3 regions of the Enterobacter asburiae genome follow, and region 2 is predicted to be linked to each of the others. Evidence: predicted binding sites of a transcription regulator. Region 2 holds the regulator's gene; each other region holds the start of a gene.
The links. Region 2 encodes Fur, which represses iron uptake genes when iron is present. Its sites were predicted from a motif close to ATAATAATGAGAACNACTATCAA; they were not measured.
Positions count from the first base shown of each region.

Region 1 (5,158 bases), 860 kb from region 2:
CGCCCACCAGGGTCATATCCACCAGCGACAGCAGAACCAGAATCAGATCCGCTTCGGCAATAGAAAAAATGTTCGGCAGAACATGCCAGATTTCCTGAAAGAACTTAATCGTCAGCGCGATAAGTGCCAGCGAGAGGCCAAAATAGACGGGGGCCAGTATCCAGCGAGAGGCGTACATGGCATTTTCAAAAAAGCGTTCCATAAAGTCCTGTTTGCAAAAGAAACCAGCGCCCAGTATATCTCAACGGCGCTGGCTGTTTGCAATAACTCAACGGTACGTCATTCAGACGTTGTCTGGGTTAACCTCGGGACGTGCATACTCCGGCCAGACAAGCCCCACCAGTTCAGGATAGGCTTCCAGACTGAACTCACGAAAACACTGACGCAAATTTAATACGTCCAGATCGGAATAAGAGACCTTCTCGCCGTTAAGGCAGCGCTTTTTAATATTGTCATAATATTTATAGACTGCTGAATTCAGATCGCTACAGCGACGCTGCGCCTCAAACAGTCCGGGCGTGTCATTAATTTCCGACATTTTCATGCGCTTAATTGTCGCGTGTAAAAAGTCGATATATTCGTGGTTCACCCGCCAGTACCAGACAGGCGTAACGGAGTTCATCAATACAGAGAAATGGTCTTCCCCTTCCTCTTTTGTCATCAGTTCAGGTTGCGGGGGTTCACTGGTGTCTTTCGACACTTTTGTTTTATTGAATTCCTGCATCAATAAAAGCACACCAGCGGTCAGTAATAGTAATGTGATGACCGTAAAAAAGATGCTGTTCATGGGTAGGCTCCATTTTTTTTGATTTTAAATTTGCCTCATGATATTGTCAACGAATCTCACGCCTTTACCAACCCCACCCTGTTGAAAATAAAGGAAATTAAAAATGCTGCCCGACTATCTCGTCCCGGCTAAGTACCACATTACGCCTGTGGAACAGCAACCGACGGAAGCAGTAAAAGAGGCCAGTTTCACTCAGGGGAAAAGAAAGCTCTCTGATTTCGAGCCCGATATATTAATTGGTGTTTCCCGAACTGGCAAATCCCGAAATATGTTGCTGGAAGAGCACGATCGCCATATAAAAGACCGCTTATTTCGCGCCATAAAAATTGAAGCCTTTGTCCACCTGCTGAATGACCTCCAGGCCGAGGGTGAAATAGATGCCCAGAAACTAAGTCAAATAATGGCCGAGAAAACCGAAGAAATTAATGAAGCGGGCAATGAAATTTGGCTTAATTTAATTACGCGCGAAAAAAACAACCCAATTTTTTATAGCCTGGGGGAAGATTAACGTGAAAGAAGTTAAAAACAACGACGTTTATTTGACTTTAGATGATAAAAAAAGTGATGAATTTATCTTAAAGCAAAATCTCGACGCGCTGAGAAACACAAAAAATGACGAGATGACGCGTATTACACAAGACCTGGTATCGATCCCGGCGACGCTGGTTCGTCTGAAATGGCAGAATCGCCGTGAAATTTATCCGCTACAGGTCAAAGAAGAGATTTACGGTGCCGTGATGAACGCCATCATAGAACAGCGTCCCGAGCTGAAAGAGAAGCTTCTCGGACGTCTTGAGGCCAATTATCAGTATCTGCTTGCCAGAGAAATCGCCACCCTGCGTCTGACGCGCAAGCTGTCCGACGGTGAGTATCGTACCTCAAACGTCACCTGCGTGGCGCTGGATGAGGACGCGCTGGCAACCCCCTCTACCGCACCGACGGATAGCAAAAACGCATAAACCGACAGGCATAAAAAAAGCCGGCTTTCGCCAGCTTCTTTATCACTTCGAGGCCGCTTTCTCTTCGCCGACCAGTCCAATCTTCAGGTAACCCGCCTGATGCAGCGTGTCCATTACCTTCATCATGGTTTCATAATCAACGGTTTTATCCGCACGGAAGAAGACCGTTGTGTCTTTCTTACCGCCCGTAAGCTGCTCCAGCGCCGGGATGACCGAGTCGGCCGTCACCGGGTCGTTCCCGAGGAACATGGATTTATCCGCCTTCACCGACAGGTAGATAGGCTTCTCCGGGCGCGGCTGGGGCTGGCTGGAAGAGGCAGGCAGATTGACCTTCACATCAACCGTCGCCAGCGGCGCGGCTACCATGAAGATAATCAACAGAACCAGCATAACGTCGATAAACGGCGTCACGTTGATTTCATGCATTTCGCCGTTATCGTCCAGATTTTCGTTTAGACGCATCGCCATACTCTTAACCTGCGCGCAGTTTAGACGCCGCGTGCACCGGCTTAACCGAGCTGGCGTTCAGGTCGAGATCGCGGCTTTGCAGCAGCAGAACCTGCGCGGCAACGTCACCCAGCGTGGCTTTGTAGCTGCCAATCATACGCGCGAAGATGTTGTAGATAACCACCGCCGGGATAGCGGCAACCAGACCGATTGCCGTCGCCAGCAGCGCTTCTGCGATACCCGGCGCCACGACCGCCAGGTTGGTGGTTTGGGTCTGCGCGATACCGATAAAGCTGTTCATGATGCCCCAGACCGTACCGAAAAGACCGATGAACGGTGAGATCGCGCCGATGGTTGCCAGATAACCATTGCCGCGTCCCATGTGTCGGCCAACGGCCGCAACGCGACGCTCCAGGCGGAAACCGGTACGCTCTTTGATACCTTCGTTATCTTCACTGCCAGCGGAGAGTTCCAGCTCGTTCTGTGCTTCATTCACTAACAGGGTGGTCAGGCTTTTCGCGTGGAAGGATGAGGTCATGTCTGCAGCCTGATCCAGAGAGCGGGCTTCTGCCAGCTGCTGCTGTTCCCGCTTAAGGCGGCGCTTCTGCGAAAGCAGCTCGGCGCTCTTGCTGAAGAAGATAGCCCAGGTGACAACGGACGCCAGAATCAGGCCGATCATCACAATCTTAACCACGATGTCAGCATGCTGATACATGCCCCAAACGGAGAGATCCGTCTGCATCAAATTATTACCCACTCTGTATCTCCAGGACGCAAATCACAAAATCTGAGCGTAATAATATCAAAACGTCGTCGAATTGATAGTAGTTCTCATTAGTATTTGCATGGTGCCGTAATTTTCGCTCACTTTCCTTGCGCTTACGCAGTAAAAATTTCTTATGCGAATTTTTGCTAATATTTTCTGTTTATTCGATAAGCCGCGGGGTGCAGTTTTTTCCAATCGTGGTAGTCTGGACGTCCAGACGTATAAAAACAGGGTTAGCGAACATGACAAAGAAGCATCTTGATACCACGCTGGTACAGGCAGGACGCAGCAAAAAATATACGCAGGGATCGGTCAACAGCGTGATTCAACGAGCCTCCTCGCTGGTGTTTGATACCGTTGAGGAGAAAAAAATTGCCACGCGCAACCGCGCGAAAGGCGGGCTGTTTTATGGCCGTCGCGGCACGCTAACCCATTTTTCGCTGCAGGAGGCGATGTGCGAGCTGGAAGGCGGCGCGGGCTGCGCGCTGTTCCCCTGCGGGGCGGCTGCGGTGGCCAACACCATTCTGGCTTTTGTGGAACAGGGCGACCATATCCTGATGACCAACACCGCCTACGAGCCCAGCCAGGACTTCTGCACCAAAATCCTCAGCAAGCTCGGCGTAACGACCGGCTGGTTCGACCCGCTGATTGGTGAAGGCATTGCCGAACTTATTCAGCCAAACACGCGCATTGTGTTCCTGGAATCTCCGGGCTCGCTCACCATGGAAGTTCACGACGTGCCGGCTATCGTGAAGGCCGTGCGCAGCAAAGCCCCAGAGGCGATCGTGATGATCGACAACACCTGGGCGGCGGGCGTGCTGTTTAAAGCCCTGAGGTTCGACATTGATATCTCGATTCAGGCGGCGACGAAATACCTGATAGGCCACTCTGACGGCATGATTGGCACTGCGGTCTCCAACGCGCGCTGCTGGGATCAGCTGCGTGAAAATGCCTACCTGATGGGCCAGATGGTGGATGCAGACACGGCCTACATGACCAGCCGCGGTATCCGCACGCTGGGCGTTCGCCTGCGTCAGCACCATGAAAGCAGCCTGAAGGTGGCCGAATGGCTGGCGCAGCATCCGCAGGTTGAGCGCGTGAATCATCCTGCGTTACCGGGCAGTAAAGGCCACGAATTCTGGCAGCGTGACTTTACGGGCAGCAGCGGTTTGTTCTCGTTCGTACTGAAAAAGCGGCTAAATAACGACGAGCTGGCGAGCTATCTGGATAATTTTACCCTCTTCAGCATGGCCTACTCCTGGGGCGGTTTTGAATCCCTGATCCTGCCTAACCAGCCGGAACAGGTTGCGGCTCTGCGCCCCGGCGGAGAAGTGGACTTCAGCGGCACCCTGATTCGACTGCATATCGGTTTAGAAAATGTTGACGATCTGATTGCCGATTTAGCAGCAGGGTTCGAGCGTATCGTGTAGAGTGCTGGCTGAAAATGTACTCTCTGGACGCTTTTGTGGACACGGCAATGAGAAAAGTCTGCATGAGTTGCGCCCGGGATCAAACCCGACGGGCGAATAAGGGAGTACAATAGCTCTATATCTGCTGTTCCACAGGAAAGTCCATGGCTGTTATTCAAGATATTATCGCGGCGCTCTGGCATCACGACTTTGCCGCGCTGGCGGATCCTCACATCGTTGGTATCGTTTACCTCGTGATGTTCGCAACTCTGTTTCTGGAAAATGGATTACTGCCAGCCTCGTTTTTACCCGGTGACAGCCTGCTTTTACTTGCCGGGGCATTAATCGGGAAAGGCGTCATGGACTTCACGCCAACGATGGTTATTCTCACCTCCGCAGCCAGCCTGGGCTGCTGGCTGAGCTATCTGCAGGGCCGCTGGCTTGGGAATACCCGCGTCGTAAAAGGCTGGCTGGCGCAGTTACCGCATAAATATCATCAGCGTGCGACCTGCATGTTCGACAGGCATGGCCTGCTGGCCCTGCTGGCGGGGCGTTTCCTCGCGTTTGTTCGCACGCTTCTGCCTACGATGGCGGGCATTTCCGGTCTGTCAAACCGCCGCTTCCAGTTCTTCAACTGGCTGAGCGCTCTGCTGTGGGTGGGTGTGGTCACCACGCTCGGCTATGCGCTGAATATGATCCCCTTTGTGAAACACCATGAAGATCAGGTGATGACCTTCCTGATGGTGCTGCCGATGTTCCTGCTGGTGGCAGGACTGGTGGGAACCATCGC
Region 1 is NZ_CP011863.1:4,250,250-4,255,407, reverse strand. It holds gene ACJ69_RS20660 (TIGR00645 family protein) at 1-202, opposite strand, end outside; gene ACJ69_RS20655 (ESA_00282 family adhesion-associated protein) at 284-787, opposite strand; gene ACJ69_RS20650 (hypothetical protein) at 891-1,295, shown strand; gene ACJ69_RS20645 (hypothetical protein) at 1,297-1,746, shown strand; gene exbD (TonB system transport protein ExbD) at 1,789-2,214, opposite strand; gene exbB (tol-pal system-associated acyl-CoA thioesterase) at 2,219-2,950, opposite strand; gene metC (cystathionine beta-lyase) at 3,202-4,389, shown strand; gene yghB (DedA family general envelope maintenance protein YghB) at 4,533-5,158, shown strand, end outside.
Region 1: the regulator Fur is predicted to act here: its motif matches at 3,012-3,034, upstream of exbB (tol-pal system-associated acyl-CoA thioesterase).

Region 2 (5,158 bases):
CGTCACCGAAGACAAATACAAAACCAACCTTTCTCACTCCACCTGGAACGCCAACCTGGACTTCCAGTCAGGCTATGCCGCGGATATGTTCGGTCTGGATATTGCTGCGTTTACCGCGATTGAAATGGCGGAAAACGGCGACAGCGCGCACCCGAACGAAATTGCCTTCTCCTCCAGCAATAAAGCCTATAAAGAAGACTGGTCCGGGGATAAGAGCGGTATCAGCCTTTACAAAGCCGCTGCAAAATTTAAATACGGTCCGGTTTGGGCGCGCGGCGGTTATATTCAGCCAACTGGCCAGACTCTGTTAGCACCGCACTGGAGCTTTATGCCGGGTACCTATCAGGGTGCAGAAGCCGGGGCGAACTTTGACTACGGTGATGCGGGCGCGTTGAGCTTCTCCTATATGTGGACCAACGAGTACAAAGCGCCGTGGCACATCGAAATGGACAAGTTCTACCAGAACGATAAAAAAACCAAAGTCGATTACCTGCACTCGCTGGGCGCGAAGTACGACTTCAAAAACGATCTGGTGCTTGAAGCGGCATTCGGTCAGGCACAGGGCTATATCGATCAGTATTTTGCCAAGGCCAGCTATAAATTCGATGTCGTGGGTAGCCCGCTGAGCACCAGCTACCAGTTCTACGGTACGCGCGACAAGGTCAGCAACGGTGGCGTCAACGACATTTATGACGGCACCGCGTGGCTGCAGGCGTTAACCTTCGGCTACAAGGTTGGTCAGGTTGATTTGCGTCTGGAAGGCACATGGGTGAAGGCGGAAGGGCAGCAGGGCTACTTCCTGCAGCGTATGACCCCGACCTACGCCTCCTCCAACGGTCGTCTTGATATCTGGTGGGATAACCGTTCTGACTTCAACGCCGACGGCGAGAAAGCGGTCTTCTTCGGCGCAATGTATGATCTGAAAAACTGGAACCTGCCTGGCTGGGCAGTGGGCGCTTCTTACGCTTACGCCTGGGACGCAAAACCTGCCGATATGGCCACGCCGGATGCATACTACGATCCCAACTATCGCCTGAAAGAGTCTTCCTACAGCCTCGATGCTATCTATACCCTGCAGGATGGCCGCGCGAAAGGCACGATGTTCAAACTGCACTTCACCCAGTATGACAACCACTCTGATATCCCGAGCTATGCGGGCGGTTACGGCAACATCTTCCAGGATGAACGTGACGTGAAATTCATGGTTATCGCCCCATTCACCATCTTCTGATGAACGCACCGGCGGGCTGAGTCCCGCCGGTATGGAGACTGCACATGATGAAAAAAATCGTAATCGTCGCGCTGCTGGCATCAGGGCTGGTGGCGTGCGCTCAGACGCAGGCGCCGAAAGAGGACACCCGTCTGAAGGAGGCGTATAGCGCCTGCATTAACACTGCGGAAGGATCGCCGGAGAAGATTGAAGCCTGTCAGAGCGTGCTGAACGTGCTGAAGAAAGAGAAAGCGCACGAGCAGTTCGCGACCCAGGAGAACGTCCGCGTCATGGATTACCAGGCCTGTATCCAGGCGCGTAAAACCGGTAACGATCAGGAAGTGGCGAAGCGTTGCGATAAGATCTGGAACGAGATACGCAATAACAATAAATAAGTGCTTTACGCCCGGTAAGCGCTGCGCTTACCGGGCTTTTTTAGGCAAAAAAAAGCCAACCTTGCGGCTGGCTCAGAGTATGAATACTGATTATTTCGCGTCGTGCGCGTGGTCGTCTTCGCGGCAGTCGCCTTCAGCGCAGTGACCGTAAAGGTACAGGCTGTGGTTGGTCAGGCGGATGCCATGACGCGCCGCGATTTCACGCTGGCGTGATTCAATGGAATCATCGCTGAATTCAATGACCTTGCCGCAATCGAGGCAGATCAGGTGATCGTGGTGCTGCTGCTGGGTCAGTTCGAAAACAGATTTACCGCCTTCGAAATTATGACGGGTAACAATGCCCGCGTCATCAAACTGGTTCAGCACGCGATAGACGGTAGCCAGCCCAATCTCTTCACCCATGTCAATAAGACGTTTATAAAGGTCTTCCGCACTGACATGGTGATTGTCTGGACCCTGAAGCACTTCAAGGATTTTTAACCGAGGAAGCGTTACTTTCAGGCCAGCCTTCTTTAATGCGGTATTGTTGTCAGTCATGCGGAATCTGTCCTGTTGCTAAACGATTCACTTCTGTAGGAAGTGACAGAAAATGCACCCGGGATAATGCGTCTCATTATAGAACTGCCATGGCTAAATGAAAACTGCAAGTCTCAGGCAAAATATGCTTATAAAAATGGGGTATCACCAACAAACTTGCTCAATGGAAAACCACATTTTATCAGGGAGACATTGTACAGGTCTGGGCGAAAAAGTTAAAAGATTGTAGCGATTAATTTAATCGGTTTGACCTGGAGCACGGGCGCAGCCGCCGCTGCGCCGTGATAAAAATCAGGCGTTCAGAATATCGTCCAGGTGCAGTTCCTCACGGATCTGCTTAACCCATTTCTCTACGCGCTCTGCAGTCAGCTCTGGCTGACGGTCTTCGTCGATGGCCAGACCCACGAAATGATTGTCATCGGCCAGGCCTTTAGACGCTTCAAAGTGGTAACCGGCGGTCGGCCAGTGGCCTACGATAACCGCGCCATTCGGCTCAATGATATCGCGGATGGTGCCCAGCGCGTCACAGAAGTATTCAGCGTAGTCTTCCTGATCGCCACAGCCAAACAGGGCGACCAGCTTACCGTTGAAGTCCACTTCTTCCAGCGTCGGGAAGAAATCATCCCAGTCGCACTGGGCTTCACCGTAGTACCAGGTTGGGATACCCAGCAGCAGAATGTCATAGCCTTCCAGATCTTCTTTGCTGCTCTTGGCGATGTCATGCACATCAGCAACGTCTTTACCGAGCTGTTTTTGAATGTTTTTTGCGATATTTTCGGTATTGCCGGTATCACTGCCAAAGAAAATGCCGATGATTGCCATGAGTAAAATAACCTCTTGAAACTTAATAGTATGGTGGCGCAATTCGGCCACGGATAAGGGCAATAATAGCAGAACTGGCAACCCTGCGGAAACAGCTATCGCGCAGGACTGCACTCTGTGCTACATGAAAAGGGCGATAAAGGGGATTTTCAGACTTATGCCTGGCTGCGTAACGTCTCAAGCTGGGCGATCAACATCTCTTCAATGAGCTCGCTGCGGCTGATATTTCGCGCGTCAGCCAGCTCGTTCAGCGCATCGACGGCGTCGGCGTTAAGCTTCAGTTCGACACGCTTAAGCCCACGATTTTTATCGCGTTTAAGCTGGTTGCGTTTATTGATACGCAGCTGTTCATCACGCGAAAGCGGATTCGTCTTGGGTCGTCCCGGGCGACGCTCATTCGCGAACAGATCTAGTGTCGTACGGTCCGTTTGTTCTTTGGCCATGATTCTGAGACTTCGGGGGAAACACGCCGCCCTGCTAATGCCCGGGCGATAAGCGCGCCATCATACATCACCAAAAACGGCACGCCAACGACTGGAAGCCCGCAGCCTTCCAGTCGCTTTCTTTTTAATCAATTTGCAGTATCAGCGAGATAGCGGCGAATGGCGCGCAGCACAGCGTCCGGTTTTTCCGCATGCACCCAGTGCCCGGCACCGGCAATCACGTGGGCGCGAGCCTGCGGGAATTGGGTCAGCAGCGTGTCGCGGTACGCGTCGGTAACGTAAGGCGAGTTGCCGCCGCGAATAAAGAGGGTAGGGTGTGGCCAGGCCGGGACGGTTTCCCAGCCGACGATGTTGTTGTACTGCTCCCAGAGCACCGGCACGTTAAAACGCCATTGCCCGTCAACAAACGACTTCAGCAGGAACTGGACGACGCCTTCTTCATTAAGATGCTCACGCATGACGGCAGCCGCCTGTTGGCGCGTCGCGACACCCGCTTCTGTGACCGCATTAATGGCGGCAAAAATCTCGTCGTGACGACGGACGTCGTAATCCACGGGCGCGACGTCAATCACCACCAGGCCGCTAATACGCTCCGGGGCCAGTGCCGTCAGGGCCATCACCGCTTTTCCACCCATTGAATGCCCGATGAGGGTCACCTTTTGCAGATCGTGGGCATCCAGCGTATCCAGCAGATCCTGCGCCATCGCCGCGTAGGTCATCTCGTCGGAACGCCCGGAAAGACCGTGATTGCGCATATCGACCTGCAAAATATCGTGGTCGGTAACCAGATCGCGCGCCAGCACGCCCAGGTTATCCAGGCTGCCAAAAAGCCCGTGAACCAGTACGATGGGAGAATTATTGTTCGGCGATTGTGCAGTTTGCGCTCGGGTATTCAATTTCATGGCAAAGTTCTTTTTTTACGTATGTCAGGTTAGGGTATCATGTTGACCATTCTGCCGCCCGGCTGCAAGGTTCCAGTTTAATCTGACTTTTGCTGCCAACCTGGTTTGACGCTATCCGCTGTTGGGATTTGACCTTATAATCCCAATGACTTGTATTCAGATAAGATATCGCACTGGATTAAGATGAAAACAATCGAAGTTGATGACGAACTCTATCAGTATATTGCCAGCCAGACGCGGCATATCGGGGAGAGCGCGTCCGACATTTTACGGCGCATGCTTAAAATTTCCGCCGCTTCACAGCCTGCTACCCCAGCCACCAAAGATGTCGTGTCTCAGCCGAGCGTTGTTGCACAAGCAAAACCTGCCGTGACGCCGGCAAAAGATAAAGTGCGCGCGATGCGCGAGCTGCTGCTCTCCGATGAATACGCGGAGCAGAAAAAGGCGGTAAACCGCTTTATGCTGGTGCTGTCTACACTTTACTCACTGGATAACAAAGCGTTTGCTGAAGCGACCGAGTCGCTTCACGGCCGTACTCGCGTCTATTTCGCGGGAGACGAGCAGACGCTGCTGCAAAATGGCAATCAAACCAAACCCAAACATGTTCCTGGCACCCCGTACTGGGTGATCACCAATACCAATACGGGCCGCAAGTGCAGCATGATTGAACACATCATGCAGTCCATGCAGTTCCCGGCGGAATTGATTGAAAAGGTTTGCGGTACAATTTAACCCTTGCATCAGAAGGACCCGGTAATGGCAAATCACAGCCGTGCAGGCCAACCTGCACAACAAAGCGATTTGATTAACGTCGCTCAGCTGACCGCGCAGTATTATGTGCTGAAACCG
Region 2 is NZ_CP011863.1:401,320-406,477, forward strand. It holds gene chiP (chitoporin ChiP) at 1-1,231, shown strand, start outside; gene chiQ (ChiQ/YbfN family lipoprotein) at 1,279-1,605, shown strand; gene fur (ferric iron uptake transcriptional regulator) at 1,696-2,142, opposite strand; gene fldA (flavodoxin FldA) at 2,434-2,964, opposite strand; gene ybfE (LexA regulated protein) at 3,120-3,407, opposite strand; gene ybfF (esterase) at 3,536-4,309, opposite strand; gene seqA (replication initiation negative regulator SeqA) at 4,493-5,041, shown strand; gene pgm (phosphoglucomutase (alpha-D-glucose-1,6-bisphosphate-dependent)) at 5,066-5,158, shown strand, end outside.

Region 3 (5,158 bases), 900 kb from region 2:
CACTTATTCCTGGTCGTCCACCGGTGGAATAGCCGGTGCCGGCTTCACTTCTTCCGGCGCATTTCGGTTTTCCAGCTCGGTCAGACGCTGTTCCAGCAGCGCCAGCTTCTCGCGGGTGCGCAGCAGAACCTGGGTCTGCACGTCAAACTCTTCGCGGCTGACTAAATCAAGGCGAACCAACTGCGCCTGCAGCGTCTGGCGGATTTTCTTTTCTACGTCATCACCAAATTCACGAATGCCTTTTGGCATAGATTCATGAACCTGACGCGCGATCTGCTCAATTTTTTTCGGGTCAATCATTGGCGTTTCCCTTGATGGAAAAGTGTTAGTGTCCATTGTAGCGCGTCATGCCCGGGGTAAACAAAATTGTTTGATGCTTATGCATTGCCCAGGATAATCAATAGCGTTATAGTTATCTCGCTTATTCTCAGGGCGGGGCGAAATTCCCCACCGGCGGTAAATCAGCGTGACGCTGAAAGCCCGCGAGCGCTTTGGGTGAATACTCAAAGGTCAGCAGATCCGGTGTAATTCCGGGGCCGACGGTTAGAGTCCGGATGGGAGAGAGTAACGATCAAGTCGGGCATGGTCCCGCTCACGTTATCTTTTTGCCGCTTATACGGCGCTCCTAAGACTGCCCTGATTCTGGTAACCATAATGTTAATGAGGTTTTTTTACCATGAATCAGACGCTACTTTCCTCTTTTGGCACTTCAACTCAACGTGTTGAACATGCACTGGATGCACTGCGCGAAGGCCGCGGTGTGATGGTGCTTGACGATGAAAACCGTGAAAACGAAGGCGATATGATTTTCGCCGCCGAAAACATGACCGTTGAACAGATGGCGCTGACCATCCGTCACGGCAGCGGCATCGTATGCCTGTGTATTAATGAAGATCGTCGTAAGCAACTCGATCTGCCGATGATGGTCGAAAACAACACCAGCGCCTTTGGTACCGGTTTTACCGTGACCATTGAAGCGGCGCATGGTGTGACCACCGGTGTGTCTGCGGCTGACCGTCTGACCACCGTACGTGCAGCAATTGCTGATGGTGCGAAGCCATCCGATCTGCACCGTCCAGGCCACGTCTTCCCACTGCGTGCGCAGGCGGGCGGCGTGTTGACCCGCGGCGGCCACACCGAAGCGACGATCGACCTGGTGACGCTGGCTGGCTTCAAACCTGCTGGCGTGCTGTGCGAACTGACCAATGATGACGGCACCATGGCGCGCGCGCCGGAGTGCATCACCTTTGCCCGCCTGCACAACATGCCGGTGGTAACGATTGAAGATCTGGTTGAGTATCGCCAGGCGCACGAGCGCAAAGCCAGCTGATAATAAAAACGCCGGGAAGTCCCGGCGTTTTTTACCCGATTCCTGCGGTCTGCAGGAGAACCAGACTTAATCCCATCACCGACATTCCGCACAGCACGCCATAGCTGGGGTTGTTGTTAGGATCGATCTCCTTCGCCAGCGGCATCAGTTCATCCACCGAAAGCGCAACCATGATCCCGGCTACCGCGGCCATAATCTCTGCCATCACTACCGGAGAGACCAGGCTACCAAGGATCAGCCAGGCCAGTACGCCGCCAAGGATTTCGGCCATCCCGGAAATGCCCGCCCAGAACACCGCGGTGCGTTTCGATCCCGTTGCGGCATACACGGGGCCGGCGACGGCCAGTCCTTCAGGAATATTGTGTAAGGCGACCGCCAGCGCGATGCCAAAGCCCATCTCAAGATTGCTGCTGGCCGTCACGTAGGTAGCGACCCCTTCCGGGAAGTTGTGCAGGCTGATGCCAAGCGTTAACAGCACGGCGGTACGCTTGATATTGCGCGGCATGGGCGTCACGTTTTTCTGCATTAAATCCTGCGGATGCGCGTGCGGCAGCATCCGATCGAGGGCAAAGTATCCCAGCAGGCCAAAGACAAACATGCCGTAGCCCAGCAGCGGAGACATGCCTTCTGTGCCCAACGCGGCAGGCAGCATCTCCATCAGGGAGATGAGCAGCATGATCCCGGCAGCAAAGCCCAGTGAGAAGGCCAGTACGCGGTTAGAGGGCTTTTGGCCGAGCACGCCGAGGATCGCACCGATGAATGTCGCGGCACCTGCCAATATGGTCAGGATCAGGGGGACTGACATGCATTGCTCCTTATGATAATGATTCTCATTAATATAAATGATTCATTTCTGGCAAAGCGAGGGTTAAAACCTGGCTTTACACATTCCTTACATTCAAATTTCCTGATGATGATCTTCACGCTTATCTGCGTTCATCTTTGCCGGATTGCGCGTAATGTAGCACCATTAAATTGACACCTTCTGTAAGGATATCACCATGACTTCTTCCCGTATGCCAGCCCTGTTTTTAGGCCACGGTAGCCCTATGAACGTTCTGGAAGACAACGTCTATACCCGCGCCTGGCGTCATCTGGGCGAGACGTTGCCGCGTCCGAAAGCGATCGTGGTGGTATCTGCGCACTGGTTTACCCGTGGGACAGGCGTGACCGCCATGGAAGCGCCAAAAACTATTCATGATTTCGGCGGCTTCCCGCAGGCCCTGTACGACACGCATTATCCGGCCCCCGGCTCGCCTGAGCTGGCTCAAAAGCTGGTAGAGTTGCTGGCACCCGTCTCTGTGACGCTGGATAAAGAAGCCTGGGGCTTTGACCATGGCTCCTGGGGCGTGCTGATTAAAATGTATCCTGACGCGGATATCCCGATGGTGCAGTTGAGCATCGACAGCACTAAACCGGCGGCCTGGCATCTGGAGATGGGGCGTAAGCTGGCAACCCTGCGCGATGAAGGCATCATGCTGGTGGCGAGCGGCAACGTGGTGCATAACCTGCGTACCGCACGCTGGCACGGTGAGAACACGCCGTACCCGTGGGCAACCTCTTTTAACGACTACGTCAAAGCCAACCTGACCTGGCAAGGCCCGGCTGAGGAGCATCCGCTGGTGAACTATCTGGATCACGAAGGCGGTTCACTCTCTAACCCGACGCCGGAACACTTCCTGCCGCTGCTGTACGTGCTTGGCGCGTGGGATGGTCAGGAACCGGTGACGATCCCGGTCGACGGTATCGAGATGGGGAGTTTGAGTATGCTGTCGGTGCAGGTGGGATAATAAAAGCAAAACGGCAACCTCAGGTTGCCGTTTTTAGTGTTTGCACCCTCTCCCTGTGGGAAAGGGGCGGGGTGAGGGCATCAGGCTGCGGCCTATTCGACAAAAATGTGCGGATAAAACCGTGACAGATCCTGCGTGATCAGCGCGCGATCTTCGCGAATGCCAATCCCGGCCGGTTGATCGTTGATGAGCCAGCTGCCAATCAGGGTATAGCTGTCGCCAAACTTCGGCAGCTGATAGAACTCCTGGACGATCATCCCTTCTTCGCCGTATGGCCCTTCAACCGCTTCCAGCGTCTTGCCGTTTTCGATAATCGAGACGTTTGCGCCTTCGCGGGAGAAGATCGGCTTAACGACGTATTTCTCCATTTGCGGGTAATCATCTTCCGCAAAATAGGCTGGCAGCAGGTTCGGGTGGTTCGGGAACATCTCCCAGAGCATCGGCAGCAGGGCTTTGTTAGAGATAATGCTCTTCCAGGCCGGCTCCAGCCAGCGCACGCCAGCATCTTCCAGCTTGGTGGAAAACATCTCGCGCAGCATGTATTCCCACGGGTAGAGCTTGAACAGGTTGCTGATCACCTGGTCCTGCATATCCGTAAACTGACCTTTTTCACCCAGGCCGATATCCTCGATATAGAGGAACTCGGTCGCCACTTCCGCTTCGGCGGCGCAGTCCTGCAGATACTGAACCGTGCCACGGTCTTCTTCCGTGTCGCGGCAGCAGGCGAGATGGAGCAGGTTAAAGCCATGCTGTTCGCGCAGCTCGGCAAAACGCTCAATCAGCTTTTCCTGCAGGCTGTTAAACTGGTCGCTGCCTTCCGGCAGGTTTCCGGCATTGGCCTGGTCTTCCAGCCAGATCCACTGGAAGAACGCCGCTTCGTACAGAGAGGTTGGCGTATCGGCGTTGTTTTCCAGAAGCTTCGGTTCACCTTTGCCGTCCCACGCCAGATCGAGGCGAGAGTAAAGCGAAGGTTGATTCGTTTTCCACGACTGGCGCACAAAGCCCCAGGTGTGCTTCGGAATGCGGAACTTTGCCATAAGCTCGTCGCTGTCGATGACCTTTTCCACGACCTTCAGGCACATCTGGTGCAGCTCGGCCGTCACCTCTTCCAGTTTTTCCACCTGAGCCAGCGTGAGCTTGTAATAGGCGTCTTCACACCAGTACGGCTCGCCGTACATGGTGTGGAAGTTAAAACCGTACTCGGTGGCTTTTTCGCGCCAGTCCGGGCGCTCGGTGATACTGACTCGTTCCATGATCAGCCGCCCATTGAGCGAGTAGAGGAGGTGCCGGTCGCACTGCGCTGCATGCTGGTCTGCTTCGCCACAGATTCACCAAACCCGCCGCGGGTGATGGTGCTGGTGGTCGCTGGCTTCGGCGCCATCGCCGTTTTCGGAACGTTCACTGTGCGGCCTGGGGTCGCTGCGCCGTAGCCTTTGCCGCTGGCATCGGTATATTGACCGTAAGCCGGGCTGGCCGGGTTTTTCGAGCTAAACAGCGGCTGCTGCTGGTAGCCCGCACCGCCGCCCATCAGGCGACCCATCATGTAGCCTGCCATCAGCGGCATCCAGAAGCTGCCGCTGGACTGCGCCTGCGCCTGATTTTCAGGAGCGGTGCCTGCCTGAGCCGGTGCCTGCTGGCACTGACCTTCACCAAACTCCGCCACGCAGTCTTCGCGTGAGGCATATTTCGGTGCAGTACGTTCCGCTTCTTTCAGCGCGCTCGTATAAGCCGTTTTACATTCGGCGGCTTTGCCGGTTGCGGCGGAGCAGTCGTCTGCGTTTTGATACAGCGAAACCGTTTCGTCATTTTTCTCACAGCCTGCCAGCATAAAGACAGCCGTGACCGCCAGCGCAACAGGGGTGAGGTGACGCGCGTTCCAGCTCTTGCGGAACGAAGCGTGATTTATAGATTTTGTCCGTTTCATCTTTGTCTTCCAGGACCCAGTGGTAATAACGCTCAGGATAGAGGATGAGTGGTTGAAAATGAAGCGAAGAGGGGCGGAATCAGGGGGATCTTTACGTTGGCTTACGTTCGGATG
Region 3 is NZ_CP011863.1:4,215,536-4,220,693, forward strand. It holds gene ubiK (ubiquinone biosynthesis accessory factor UbiK) at 4-300, opposite strand; FMN riboswitch at 420-570, shown strand; gene ribB (3,4-dihydroxy-2-butanone-4-phosphate synthase) at 677-1,330, shown strand; gene zupT (zinc transporter ZupT) at 1,362-2,135, opposite strand; gene ygiD (4,5-DOPA-extradiol-dioxygenase) at 2,332-3,120, shown strand; gene ACJ69_RS20485 (glutathionylspermidine synthase family protein) at 3,213-4,373, opposite strand; gene ACJ69_RS20490 (DUF1190 family protein) at 4,376-5,044, opposite strand.
Region 3: the regulator Fur is predicted to act here: its motif matches at 2,148-2,170, upstream of zupT (zinc transporter ZupT).